2 regions of the Burkholderia sp. MSMB0856 genome follow, and region 2 is predicted to be linked to the other one. Evidence: riboswitches for the same ligand, from Rfam matches in the RefSeq annotation. Region 2 holds a riboswitch; the other holds the start of a gene.
The links. Region 2 has a riboswitch for cobalamin ahead of cobA (uroporphyrinogen-III C-methyltransferase). Riboswitches for the same ligand answer to the same signal wherever they lie in the genome.

Region 1: it holds a riboswitch for cobalamin, as region 2 does, so the genes downstream of both, WS87_RS23420 (TonB-dependent receptor domain-containing protein) here and cobA (uroporphyrinogen-III C-methyltransferase) in region 2, are expected to answer to the same signal.

What each region holds. Positions count from the first base shown of each region.
Region 1 covers NZ_CP013428.1:1,315,599-1,321,858, forward strand. The annotation lists gene WS87_RS23400 (NADP-dependent oxidoreductase) at 1-614, opposite strand, end outside; gene WS87_RS23405 (Dabb family protein) at 669-1,301, opposite strand; gene WS87_RS23410 (hypothetical protein) at 1,291-1,635, opposite strand; gene WS87_RS23415 (helix-turn-helix transcriptional regulator) at 1,805-2,848, shown strand; cobalamin riboswitch at 2,963-3,155, shown strand; gene WS87_RS23420 (TonB-dependent receptor domain-containing protein) at 3,472-5,400, shown strand; gene WS87_RS23425 (LysE family translocator) at 5,435-6,073, opposite strand; gene WS87_RS23430 (Lrp/AsnC family transcriptional regulator) at 6,188-6,260, shown strand, end outside.
Region 2 covers NZ_CP013427.1:1,803,789-1,810,048, forward strand. The annotation lists gene cobW (cobalamin biosynthesis protein CobW) at 1-939, opposite strand, end outside; gene WS87_RS09705 (HoxN/HupN/NixA family nickel/cobalt transporter) at 965-2,023, opposite strand; cobalamin riboswitch at 2,209-2,471, opposite strand; cobalamin riboswitch at 2,596-2,832, shown strand; gene cobA (uroporphyrinogen-III C-methyltransferase) at 3,003-3,752, shown strand; gene WS87_RS09715 (cobalamin biosynthesis protein) at 3,749-4,126, shown strand; gene cobO (cob(I)yrinic acid a,c-diamide adenosyltransferase) at 4,161-4,763, shown strand; gene WS87_RS09725 (cobyrinate a,c-diamide synthase) at 4,767-6,071, shown strand; gene bamE (outer membrane protein assembly factor BamE domain-containing protein) at 6,105-6,260, opposite strand, start outside.

The sequences.
Region 1 (6,260 bases), on a different replicon from region 2:
GCCGCCGCGATGTCCTGCGCGCGATAGTCGATGCTCGCCGCCGCGCCGAGCGCCTCGACGCGCGTGCGATTGCGGGCCGAGCATGTCGCCGCGACGCGCGCGCCCGCCTGCACGGCAAGCTGGATCGCGAACGTGCCGACCGCGCCCGCGCCGCCGTGCACGAGCACGGTCTGCCCGTCACGCAGCGCGCCGTCGTCGAACAGGCCGGCCCACGCGGCCAGCGCGGGCGTCGGCGTGGCGGCCGCTTCCGCGAAGCCGACCACGTCGGGCAGGCGCACGACCGAGTCGTGCCGCACCGCGACGTATTCCGCATACGCGCCCCAGCGCCCCGCGCCGACGTCGGTCTGCGCGAACACGCGCATCCCCGGCGCGAAACCTTCCACGCCCTCGCCGACCGCCTCGACCACACCAGCCGCGTCGAAGCCGATCACGAACGGAAACGTGATCTGCATGAACGCGCCGAGATAGCCTTCGCGGCATTTCCAGTCGGCGGGATTGACGCCCGCGTACGCGACGCGGATCAGCACGTCGCCGGGGCCCGGCCTCGGTGCGGGAACGTCGGCCATTCGCAGCGCGTCGGAATGGCCGACGCGGTCGATCAGCAAGGCTCGCATGGTGGTGTCTCCAGGGTTGTCGTTTGCATGGCGGCAGCTCGCGTGCGCCGCGCGTCACGCGGCCGTGTCGGCCAGCAGGCTCGACGCGAGCGGACAGAACGCGTGCGAGATCGCATCGACCGTCCAGTCGGGGCTTTCGGCGTCGAAGCGGCGGTCGACCCAGCCCCAGTGATACGGATGCAGCAGGTATTCGCCGAGCAGATCGCCGACGTGCGCGAATTCCTGCTGCCAGACGTGGGTCCACGCACCCGGCGTCACGATCCGGCTCAGCCGCCAGTTGCGGATGCCGGGCATGAACGCGGGCATGCGCAGCAGTTCGCGCTCGAGGTCGCGCACCTGTGCTTCGTCGGCCTTCGGCCGCACGCGCAGCATCAGCGTGCGCCATACGCCATCGCGCAGCGCCGGCTCGCGCAGGCCGCCGCCGACCGCCCGGCATGCGGCGCCGTCGATCCGCACGACGCCCGGTATGCGGGCCAGCGCGGTGAAGTCCGGCGCGTGGTCGACCGCCCGTTCGTCGCGCAGCACGTCGAGCGTGTAGTCGCCCGCGTTCCAGCAGCCGTCCAGATTGCGCGCGAGCGCCACGCGGGTCGCGCCGGGCAACGCATGCGCGGCGTCGCGCAATGCACGTTCGAACGCGCCGGCATCGTCGGTCGCCGAAGCGAATATCTGCGCCGTGTCATGCCGCATGGTCGACCTCCGTCAGCGCAGGCAGCGGTACATCGGCGTCCGTCATCACATGGCGGCGGCGGGCGTCGCACAGCGCGTCGACGGCCATCCAGAACGCGACCACGTCACCGTCGGTCAGCGCGCGCATCCGGTAGTACGCCGCCGCATCGGCAACCCGCCATGTCAGCCACAGCGTGCTCGACTGCCCCGGCACCGCGACGGGCGGCGACACCCAGCGGCCGGCCGCCGTCAGTCCGCGCGCCGCGTGGCCCGGCAAATAACGGTCGCGCAGCAGCGCCAGCACGTCGGGAATGCGCTCGGGCGCGAGGGTGATTTCGTCTACGATCTGGATCATTCGCGGGTCGTCTCGAGAAGTTCGCGGCGTAATGCGATGCCGGTCGCCTACGCCGTTCCGGCGAGGCCGGAAGCGGCCGGCGTGGATAGCATTCTTGCGTGGCGACGGCCGGCGAACCCCTACCGGCCCGCTCACCGGCCCCTGTCGTAACGCTCAGATCGGGAGAGAGATGAAACAGCGCGCAATGCCGGCACGCGGCCGCATGCTGCCGGGCCTCGGCGCCCGCCTGCTGGACGAGCTGACGCGTAGCGGCGCACCGCCGGCGGAACGACTGACGACGCCGGCCGCCGACGTCGCGTCGACGACGCCCAGCGGCTTCGTCGCGCTGTACCGCGACGCAATCGAGCGGCTCGAGGCGCAGGTTGCGCGCGGCAACGGCCATCCGCCGATGCGCAAGCAGGAAGTCGACCTGATGTGCCGCTGCCTGCTCAGTTGCGCGACGCTCGCCGACGCGATCCGCTGCGCGGCCGAATTCTGCGAGATGCTGACGCCGCGCGCCGGCGCGCTGTCGCTCGCGGTGCGCGACGGGCGCGCGACGTTCCGGATGGATTCGCTGCGCCGCACGCGCAGCCCGGCCGCGTGCCTCGTCGACCTGACGGGCTTGTTCTGCTATCTGCAGCTGTTCGGCTGGCTGATCGGGCAGCCACTTCGACCGGACGAAGTCTGGCTCGGCCATCCGCGCCGCGACGACGCGATGCCGCTGCTCGGGCTGTTCAACGCGCCGGTCGATGTCGGCCGCAAAACCTATGGCTTCGCATTCGACGCCGCGCGGCTCGATGCCCGCGTGATCCGCCAGCCGGGCGAACTGGCCGCATTCCTCGTCGATTTTCCGTTTCGTCTGATCGATGCGGCGCCGGCCGTCGTGTCATGGGCGCAGCAGGTGCGCGGCTTTCTCGACGCGGCGCTCGCGCGCGAGCAGGCGCTGCCCGCGCTTGCGGCGCTGGCGACATGGCTCGGCGTCAGCGAGGCGACGTTGCGACGGCGGCTGGCGGCCGAAGGCAGCGGCTATCACGCGTTGCGCGAGCAGTGTCTCGCCGACGTCGCGCGACGCTGCCTGCGCGAGTCCGATTGGCCGGTCGCGCGGATCGCCGCGCATCTCGGGTTCGGCGGCGAGGAAGCATTCCGGCGGGCGTTCGTGCGATGGACGGGCGTCGCGCCGAGCCGGTTCCGCCGCAATTGCCGCGCGGCCAGTGCGCCCTTTCCTCAGATGTAAAGTAAAGGGGTCCTCATGTCTCGCAAGCGAGGATTTGGAAAAGAATCCGGCGAGCACTGACGTTTTTTCGCATCCCCGCGCGCTTCGCCAATTGACGCGCCGGAGCGCTCGCCATTACGCTTGCGCGCTGATGGTTCCCGGAGACGGGATCAAAAGGGAACGCAGGAGAGGCAGCGCCTCGAATCTGCGGCTGCCCCCGCAACTGTGAGCGGCGAATCCGCACTACTCCAAGCCACTGGGAAACCGGGAAGGCCGGTGCGAATAGCGACCCGCGAGCCAGGAGACCTGCCATCGACCCGAGGTCCAAGCAGCCGCGCCGGGCGGGGTGTCCCGGAGCGCCAGGCACCGCCTTTGGCGGTCGCCCCCGTTGCATGGACGGCCCGACCTCAGGACCCTTCAGATGTCCAGTCTTTCCGCCTCCGCTTCCTCGCCGGAAGCGTCGTGCCGTCGCGCCAGCCAAGGGCGCGGCGTGTCCGCACGCGTGTGCCGTGCCGCGTCGTTCGATCCGCGCGACGACCGCCCATGCCGTCCGGTCTCGCGATAGACCAATACGAACCCGGGCGGTACGCACCGCCACCCGCTTACGCTCGTCGTACCTGCAACACGATCACGCTCATTGCCTCATGAATCTTCGCCACCTTCTCGCCACGTCCGCCGCCACGGCGCTGTTCGCCCCGATCGCCCAGGCCGCCGGCGACACGGCGCTCCCGCAGCCGCCCCAACCCGCCGCAGCCGCCGACCTGCCGACGATCAGCGTGACCGACACGCGGCACCTGCCCGAATCGTTCGACCAGCGCTATGCGACGACGCAGGTGCTCACGCGCGCCGATCTCGATCGGCTGTCGCCGAGCGACCCGAGCATCACGCAGGCGCTCGCGACGCTGCCGGGCGTGACCGTCTCGCAGAACGGCGGCCCCGGCTCGTCGGCGTCCGTAAGCATCCGCGGCTCGTCCGCCAACCAGGTCGCGGTGTTCATCGACGGCATCCGGATCGGCTCGCCGACGACCGGCATCGCGCCGTGGGCCGACCTGCCGACCGACGCGTTCGAACGCGTCGAGGTGATCTCGGGGCCGGCCGCCGCATCGTTCGGCGCGAACGCGATGGGCGGCGTCGTGCAACTGTTCACGCGCCGCGCCGCAGGCCAGCCGAACCAGACGACCGTGTCGTTCGGCGGCGGCTCGAACAAGACCTTCGACACGCAGGTGCGCACGTCGGGCACCGTGCCGTCGACGGGGCCGCTCGCCGCGCTCGGCGGCCTCACCTACACGCTCGGCCTGCACGACTACAACACGGCCGGCATCGACGCAACGCGGCCGTTCGCATACGGGCACGAGGCCGGCCGCAATCCGTATCACGCGCAGGACCTCGATGCGCGACTCGGCTACGCGCGCGACAACTGGTCGATCTCGACGTTCGCGCTGTATCACCGTTCCGACCTGTCCTATGACAACGCCGGCTTTGCGAATCGCGAGCTCGATCATCAGCTGACGACCGGCATCGCGTTCCATCTCGACATCACGCCCGACACGCAGTTCGACCAGTCGTTCGGTTATGCGAACGACCGCCAGTTCCTGTATGCGAGCGACCCGACCATTCCAACCGACCAGATCAACTCGCAGCGCATCAGTTCGTCGACGTCGCTGACCCATCAGGAACACGGCTTCCGGCTGTTCGGCCTGCCGCTGTCGGGCGAGACGAAGGTCGCGTACGACTTCACGCGCGAACAGGCCTTCCTGCCGGTCGACGTGCCGGACGGCGTGCCCACGCGCAACGACTCCGCGTTCTCGCTGCATCAGTCGGCGACGCTCGGCAGCGTGACGATGTTCGTCGCGGGGCGGCACGAGATCATCGCCGGCAAGGCCGTGAACACCGGCAACGCCGCGCTGTCGTGGGCCATCACGCCGGTCTATACGGCCCGCGTGTCGTACGGCAACGCGTTCCGCCTGCCCTCGTTCAACGATCTGTACTACCCGGGCTACGGCAACCCGGACCTGAACCCGGAACGCAGCGATTCGGTCGAGGCCGCGCTCGATGCGAACACGGCGTACGGCACGTTCAGCGCCGCGATCTACGACACGCGCATCAACAACCTGGTTGCCTACAACCCCGCGACGCGCTCGCCGATGAACATCGGTCGCTCGCATATTCGCGGCATCGACCTGTCGTACAAGGGCACGATCGGCCGTTATACGCCGGTGAGCGTCGCGGTCGGTTTCCTGAATCCCCAGGACGAAACCAACGACAGCTGGCTCAACCGCCGGCCGCGCCAGACGGTCAGCGTCAACGTCGACCACACGTGGGACGAATTCAACCTGCACGCACTGAGCACGGGCGCGTCGCTGAACTACGGCGGCACGACGTTCGACGACCCGGCCAACACGACGTATCTGCCGTCGTACCTGACCGTGAACCTGCGCGCGTCGTACAGGATCAATTCGCACCTGACGGTGTCGGCGACGCTGTCGAACCTGTTCGACCGTCAGTACATGACCGCGTACGGCTACAACACGCTCGGCCGCACCGCGTTCGGCAAGGTCAGCTACACGTTCTGACCGCGCGCGCGGTGTGCCGGTGCCGCGGCTTGCGTCATGACCAGACGACGCCGCGCATGCCCGCGATCAACTGGATCGCGCCGAACACCGCGATCACGACGGCCGACACGCGCGACAGCCCGTGCATGAACGTGAGCGGCATCTTCGTGCGCAACGCGGCGGTCGCGCTGCTCAAGCACAGCCACCACGTCGCGGATCCGAGGAACACGCCCGCGACCATCGACGCCACGGTCGGCCCCATCGTGCCGGCATGCGTGCCCGCCAGCGGGCCGAGCGCCGCGAAGATCCCGACGAAAGACAGGATCGTCATCGGGTTCGACAGCGTGAGGCCGAAGGTCGTCAGGAAATCGCGCAGCACGGTCGTGCGCGGCACGTCCTGCACCGCAGCCGACGCGGCCGGCGCCTGCCGCGCGATGGACCAGGCCAGCCATACGAGGAACGCACCGCCGACGATTTTCAGCGCGACGGTCAGCATCGGAAACGCGGTAACGATGCCGGCGACGCCCAGCGCGCCGAGCAGCCCGTAGATCGCATCGGCGCACGCGGCGCCGATGCCCGTCGCGAACCCCGCGTGAAAGCCGCGACTCAGGCTGCGCTGGATACAGAGCATGCCGATCGGGCCGACCGGCACGGCGATCGACAACCCCATCACGACGGACTTGATGAACAGCATGGCCGGCTCCTCGCGACATGCAATGACATGAACCACATCGTAGGGAAAGTCCGGTCGCCGCTGAAGACGGTTTTTAAGGAAAAATGGGGCCTTCACCTTAAAAACTCCGCCGCGATGGACGAACTCGACTGGAAGATACTCGCGCTGCTGCAGGCCAACGGCCGCATCAGCTACACGGAGCTGGCGC
Region 2 (6,260 bases):
GACGCCCTGGATCACGAGCCGCATCGGCGCATCGGGCAGCGCGGCGAAGCCTTTCGCGCGGTAGATCGTATGCGTCTCGACGACACGCTGCAGCGCGGCGATCGTCGCCTCGCGCGTGCCCGCATCGCCCGACACCACCACCGAATCGAAATCGTCGTGATGGTGGTCGTGATCGCCGTCGTCGGCCGAGCCGTGATGGTCGTGCCGCAGGTGGATGGTTTCCTCCGACGCCGATTCGAGCCCGAGCAGCATCGCGACGTCCAGTTCGCCGCGCGTCGCGCGCACGATCTTCACCTGCGGCGCGATTTCCTCGCGGATCGCGGCTTCGACCTCGGCGAACCGCGCGTCGGCGACGAGGTCGGCCTTGTTCACGATCACGAGGTCGGCGGACGACAGCTGATCGGCGAACAGTTCGTGCAGCGGCGATTCGTGGTCGAGGTTCGGATCGGCGCGGCGCTGCGCGTCGACGGCCTGCGGGTTCTCGGCGAACTGGCCGCTCGCGGCGGCCGGACCGTCGACGACGGTCACGACCGCGTCGACCGTGAAGCTGTTCCGGATCGTCGGCCAGTTGAAGGCCTGCACGAGCGGCTTCGGCAGCGCGAGGCCCGACGTCTCGATCAGGACGTGATCGATGTCGGCGCGGCGCTCGACGAGCGCTTCCATCACCGGATAGAACTCCTCCTGCACGGTGCAGCACAGGCAGCCGTTCGCGAGTTCGTACAGCTGGCCCGACGCTTCGCCCTGCGCGCCGTCCGCGTCCTCGCAGCCGATGCCACAGCCCTTGAGGATTTCGCCGTCGATGCCGAGCTCGCCGAATTCGTTGACGATCACCGCGATACGGCGGCCTTCGGCGTGCTGCAGGATGTGGCGCATCAGCGTGGTCTTGCCGCTGCCGAGAAAGCCCGTGACGATCGTGACGGGAAGCTTGCGTAAGGTCATGGTGGATCCTGTGTCGAAAAGGGAGTCAGGCCGAGAGCGTCACGTCGATCTCGTCGTAGCGTTTGAGGCGGTAGATCGCGGCCGACACGATCCAGCACGCGAGGAACAGGCCGATCACGACGTAGCCGAGCATCCCGAAATGCGATGCGACCATCGTCGAGAAATTCCACACGGGCCCCTGCAGCGACAGTTTATCCGCGAGCAGCGCGAGCACCTCGATGCCGCCGATCAGCGCGGCGACCAGCACCGACACGAACGTGATCGTCATGTTGTAGTAGATCTTGCGGATCGGCCGCACGTACGCCCAGCGGTACGCGCCCATCATCAGGATGCCGTCGGTCGTGTCGACGAGCGTCATGCCCGCGGTGAACAGCACCGGCAGCACCATCACCGACCAGAACGACAGGCCGCCCTGCACCTGCGTGGCCGAAATGCCGAACAGCGCGATTTCGGTCGCGGTGTCGAAGCCGAAGCCGAACAGGAAGCCGACCGGATACAGGTGCCAGCTGCGCGACACGAGGCGGAACAGCGGCCGGAACAGGCGGGCCAGCACGCCGCGCTGGTTCATCAGCATGTCGAGGTCGGCGTCGACGATCGCCTCGCCGCGGCGGGCCGCGCGAAACGTCCGGTAGACGGAGATCAGGATCAGCAGGTTGGCGGCCGCGAGCACCAGCAGGAAGAACGCCGACACGCTCGTGCTGATCACGCCGCCCCAGGTCTTCATGCTCTCGAAACGCGCGAGCGACGCCGCGGTCAGCGCGACCGCGACCGACATCACGATCACCACCGTCGAATGGCCGAGCGAGAAGAACAGGCCCGCGCCGAGCGGGCTGCGGCCCTCCTGCATCAGCTTGCGCGTGACGTTGTCGATCGCGGCGATATGGTCGGCGTCGACCGCGTGGCGCAATCCGAACACGTAGGCGAGCAGCGCGGTGCCCAGCAGCACGGGCTGGTCGCGAAACGCGACGAAGGCCCAGATCCACGCGCCGACGTTGAAGGCGACGAGCAATGAATAGATCGCGACGATTTTGCCGCGCAGCCCGGATGAGCTGTCGTTGAACAGACGGAAGAACGAGTCGAGCATGATGCTCCTTTGCGAACGGTCGACATGATGAATGCCAACACGGCCGTCGTCGGCCCGGCCCGCGCCGCTGGCCGTTCTTCGCCCCGGCCCGCGCGCGATGCGGCTGACGGGTCGGCAAAGGAAGCGGGCAGCGTTCGGGCGTCGGGCGTGCTGCGGCCGTGGACGATGCGCCGCCTCCCCGCGGCGCTGAACCCCACGTTCTGGCCGGTATCCGGGCTGACGAACACGCCGCTTCGCCTTCCCGGATGCGCGGCATCCAGTGGCGGTCGTCCGCATGCGGCAGGCATGCGGCGAAGCGGCGCTGCATCGCGCTGGGCGCGATGCGTTCGCTTACCGTTGCGGGGGCAGCACAGGTTGGCTCGACTGCGGTGCAGCCAGGCTCCCTGTTTCCCGTTTAACTGCGCGCGCCGGAGGAGCGCGCGCGAGCACCAAAACGCGTGCGAGTGTAGGCGGCGGTGCGGGGAGCGTCAAGGCGGAACGGGCCGACGCGGCGCGGTTGGCACGGCCGCGGCATCGCGCCGGGGGCGCTCGCGGCGCCCGCGGGGCGGGTTCGCGCGGGCCGATCGCTGTGCTATCGTATGCGCCGCGTTCGGTGCTCGCATGCGCATTCCGCGCACGCAGTTAAACGGGAAACAGGAGGCGGAAGTCCGCCCGGCCTGTGCTGTCCCCGCAACGGTACGCCGCCCGCGCGCCGCGGTTCCCCCCGCACGCGCCCAGGCCGCCCGCGATGCCACTGCCCTTCAGCGGGCGGGAAGGCTGCGGCCTGGCAAGCGGCCAGCCCGGATACCGGCCGACGCAAGGGGCGAGCCCGCTGCTCGCCGAACGCCCGATCCGCGGGGGACGGATGGGGTGCGCTTCCCGCCCGCGTTCGCGCGGGCATCGCCCGATCCATCATGCCTTGCCTGTCCGCCGGCCGCCGATGTGCCGCTCGCCGTCCCCTTTCCACTGCCACGACACGGTGTGCGCCGTGCCGCGTCCGATGAGCCGCGCCTGGCTCGTCGGCGCCGGCCCCGGCGACGCCGATCTGCTGACGCTGAAGGCCGTGCGCGCGATCGCCGCGGCCGACGTGCTGCTCGTCGACGACCTCGTGAACCCCGACGTATTGCGCCATGCGCGCGCCGACGCGCGCATCGAGCACGTCGGCAAGCGCGGCGGCCATGCATCGACGCCGCAGGAGGCGATCGTCGCCGCGATGCTCGCACACCTGCGTGCGGGCCGCAGCGTCGCGCGGCTCAAGGGCGGCGATCCGTTCGTGTTCGGCCGCGGCGGCGAGGAGCTGCTCGCGCTCGGCGCGGCGGGTTTCCCGGTCGAGGTCGTGAACGGCATCACGGCCGGTATCGCGGCTCCGGCCGCGCTCGGCATTCCGGTCACGCATCGCGGCGACGCGCAGGGCGTGATCTTCGTCACGGGCCACGGCGCGGGTGCCGACGAACCCGACTGGCGCGCGCTGGCCGCGACGCGCATGACGATCGTGATCTACATGGGCATACGCCGGCTCGACGCGATCGTGGCCGCGCTGCGCGACGGCGGCGTGCCCGGCGACATGCCGTGCGCGGCGATCGAGAACGCGACGCGCGACGGGCAGCGGCACGTGCTCGCGACGCTCGACACCATCGTCGAACGCGTGGGCGCGACCGGTATCGGTTCGCCCGCGATCGTCGTGATCGGCCGCGTCGCCGCGCTTGCCGGCGATCCGGCCGTGCGCGCGGCGCTCGGCGGCCGCGCATGATGCGCGTCGCGCTCGGCGTCGGGTTTCGCGCGGACGTGACGGCCGCGCAACTCGATGCCGCGATTCGCGCGGCGCTGAAGCACTACCCTGATGCCGAGCCGGCCGTCGTCGCGACGCTCGCCGACAAGGCGCGCGCCCGGCCGCTGCGCATGCTGTGCGCACGCCGCGGCTGGCCGCTCGTCGCGTTCGACGCGGCGCAACTCGCGCAGTGCCCCGAACCGCCATTGAGCGGCCCGTCGGCGGCCGCGCTCGCGCGTTTCGGCGTCGCGGGCGTGGCCGAGCCGTGCGCGCGGCTCGCGGCACCGCGGGGCCGGCTGCTCGGCCCCAAATCCATCCTGGGCGGCGTGACGGTCGCGCTCGCCGGCCCGCTCTGAACCCTTTGTTTCGCTTTCGACAGGACGATTCCCGATGAAGACCGATGCCGAATCCCATCAGCGGATGACCGAACGCCGCCGCGCCGGCCATGAAAAGAAGCAGGCTGCCGCCACTCAGGAAAAGGGCCTGCTGATCGTCAACACCGGCAACGGCAAGGGCAAGAGCACGGCCGCGTTCGGCATGGCCGTGCGCGTGCTCGGCCACGGCATGCGGCTCGGCGTCGTGCAGTTCATCAAGGGCGCGCTGCACACGTCCGAGCGCGATTTCCTCGGCGCGGTCGCGCAATGCGACTTCGTGACGATGGGCGACGGCTATACGTGGAACACGCAGAATCGCGACGCCGACATCGCGACCGCCCGCAAGGGCTGGGACGAGGCGCGCAGGATGATCGAAAGCGGCGAGTACCGGATGGTGATCCTCGACGAGCTGAACACCGTTCTGAAGTACGAATATCTGCCGCTCGACGAAGTGCTCGCGACGCTCGTCGGGCGGCCGGATTCGGTGCACGTCGTCGTCACGGGCCGGCATGCGCCCGATGCCCTGATCGATGCGGCCGACCTCGTCACCGAAATGCGGCTCGTCAAGCATCCGTACAAGGAGCAAGGCGTGAAGGCGCAGCCCGGCGTGGAGTTCTGAGCGATGCCGGCCTGCCCCGCGCTGTTCGTCAGCGCGCCCGCGTCCGGCCAGGGCAAGACGTCGGTGACGGCCGGCCTCGCGCGGCTGCACCGGCGGCTCGGCCGGCGCGTGCGCGTGTTCAAGACCGGGCCGGATTTTCTCGATCCGATGTTGCTCGAACGCGCGAGCGGCGCCCCCGTGCATGCGCTCGACCTCGGCATGGTCGGGGAAGCCGGCTGCCGTGCGCTGCTCGCCGATGCCACACGCGACGCGGACCTGATCCTGATCGAAGGCGTGATGGGATTGTTCGACGGCACGCCGAGCAGCGCCGATCTCGCGGTCGCGTTCGGCGTGCCGGTCGTCGCGGTGATTGCCGCGAAGTCGATGGCGCAGACGTTCGCGGCAATCGCATTCGGGCTCGCGCGGTTCCGCCCCGAGGTGCCGTTTCACGGTGTGCTGGCGAACCGCGTCGGGTCGCCGCGGCACGCGGAATTGCTGCGGCAGGCGTTACCCGACGACTTGCGCTGGCTCGGCCACGTGCCGGCCGATGCGGGCATCGCGCTACCGGAGCGGCATCTCGGCCTGCACCAGCCCGCCGACATCGACGACCTCGATGCGCGGCTCGAGCGCGCGGCCGACGTGCTCGCGCAGACGGCGCTCGCCGAATTGCCGCCCGCCGTTTCGTTCGCGGCGCCGGATGTCCGCGCCCCGCTGCCGCGTGCGCTCGCCGGCACGCGGATCGCGATCGCGCGCGATGCGGCGTTCTCGTTCATTTATCCGGCGAATCTGGCGCTGCTCGATGCGCTCGGCGCGCAGCTTCGGTTCTTTTCGCCGCTGGCCGACGAACCCGTGCCCGACGATTGCGATGCGCTGTTCCTGCCGGGCGGCTATCCGGAACTGCATGCGGCGACGCTTGCGGCGAATGCCGTGACCGCGCGGACGATTCGCGCGCACGCGGCGGCCGGCCGGCCGATCGTCGCGGAATGCGGGGGAATGGTGTATCTGTGCGAATCGCTGACCGACGTGGACGGCGCGACGACGCCGATGCTCGGGCTGCTGTCGGGCCATGCGACGATGCAGCGCCGGTTCGCGGCGCTCGGGATGCAGCAGCTGGACACGCGCACGGGACCGATGCGCGGTCATACGTTTCATTATTCGCGGCTCGATACGCCGCTGGCGCCGCTGGCGATCGCCGCGCGGCCCGACGGCGCGCCCGGCAGCGGCGAAGCCGTTTATCGCGCGGGCCCGATCGTCGCGACGTACATGCATATGTACTGGCCGTCGAATCCGGAGCTGGCGGCCGCGCTGTTCGGCGGCACGGCATTCTGACGAAAAACTGCGGGACACCGCGAGGTCGCGATGTCAGTGCTTTTCGCGGCCCGGTGCTTCCGAGCGTGAAGTCCGGATCACGGTGCCGTCGGGCGAGAAATGCGCGTTGAACATCGCGTCGCCCGATACGCCGCCCTCGGCCCAGTGCCAACTCCACACTTCTTCATGACTCAATGCGTATTGCGCGAC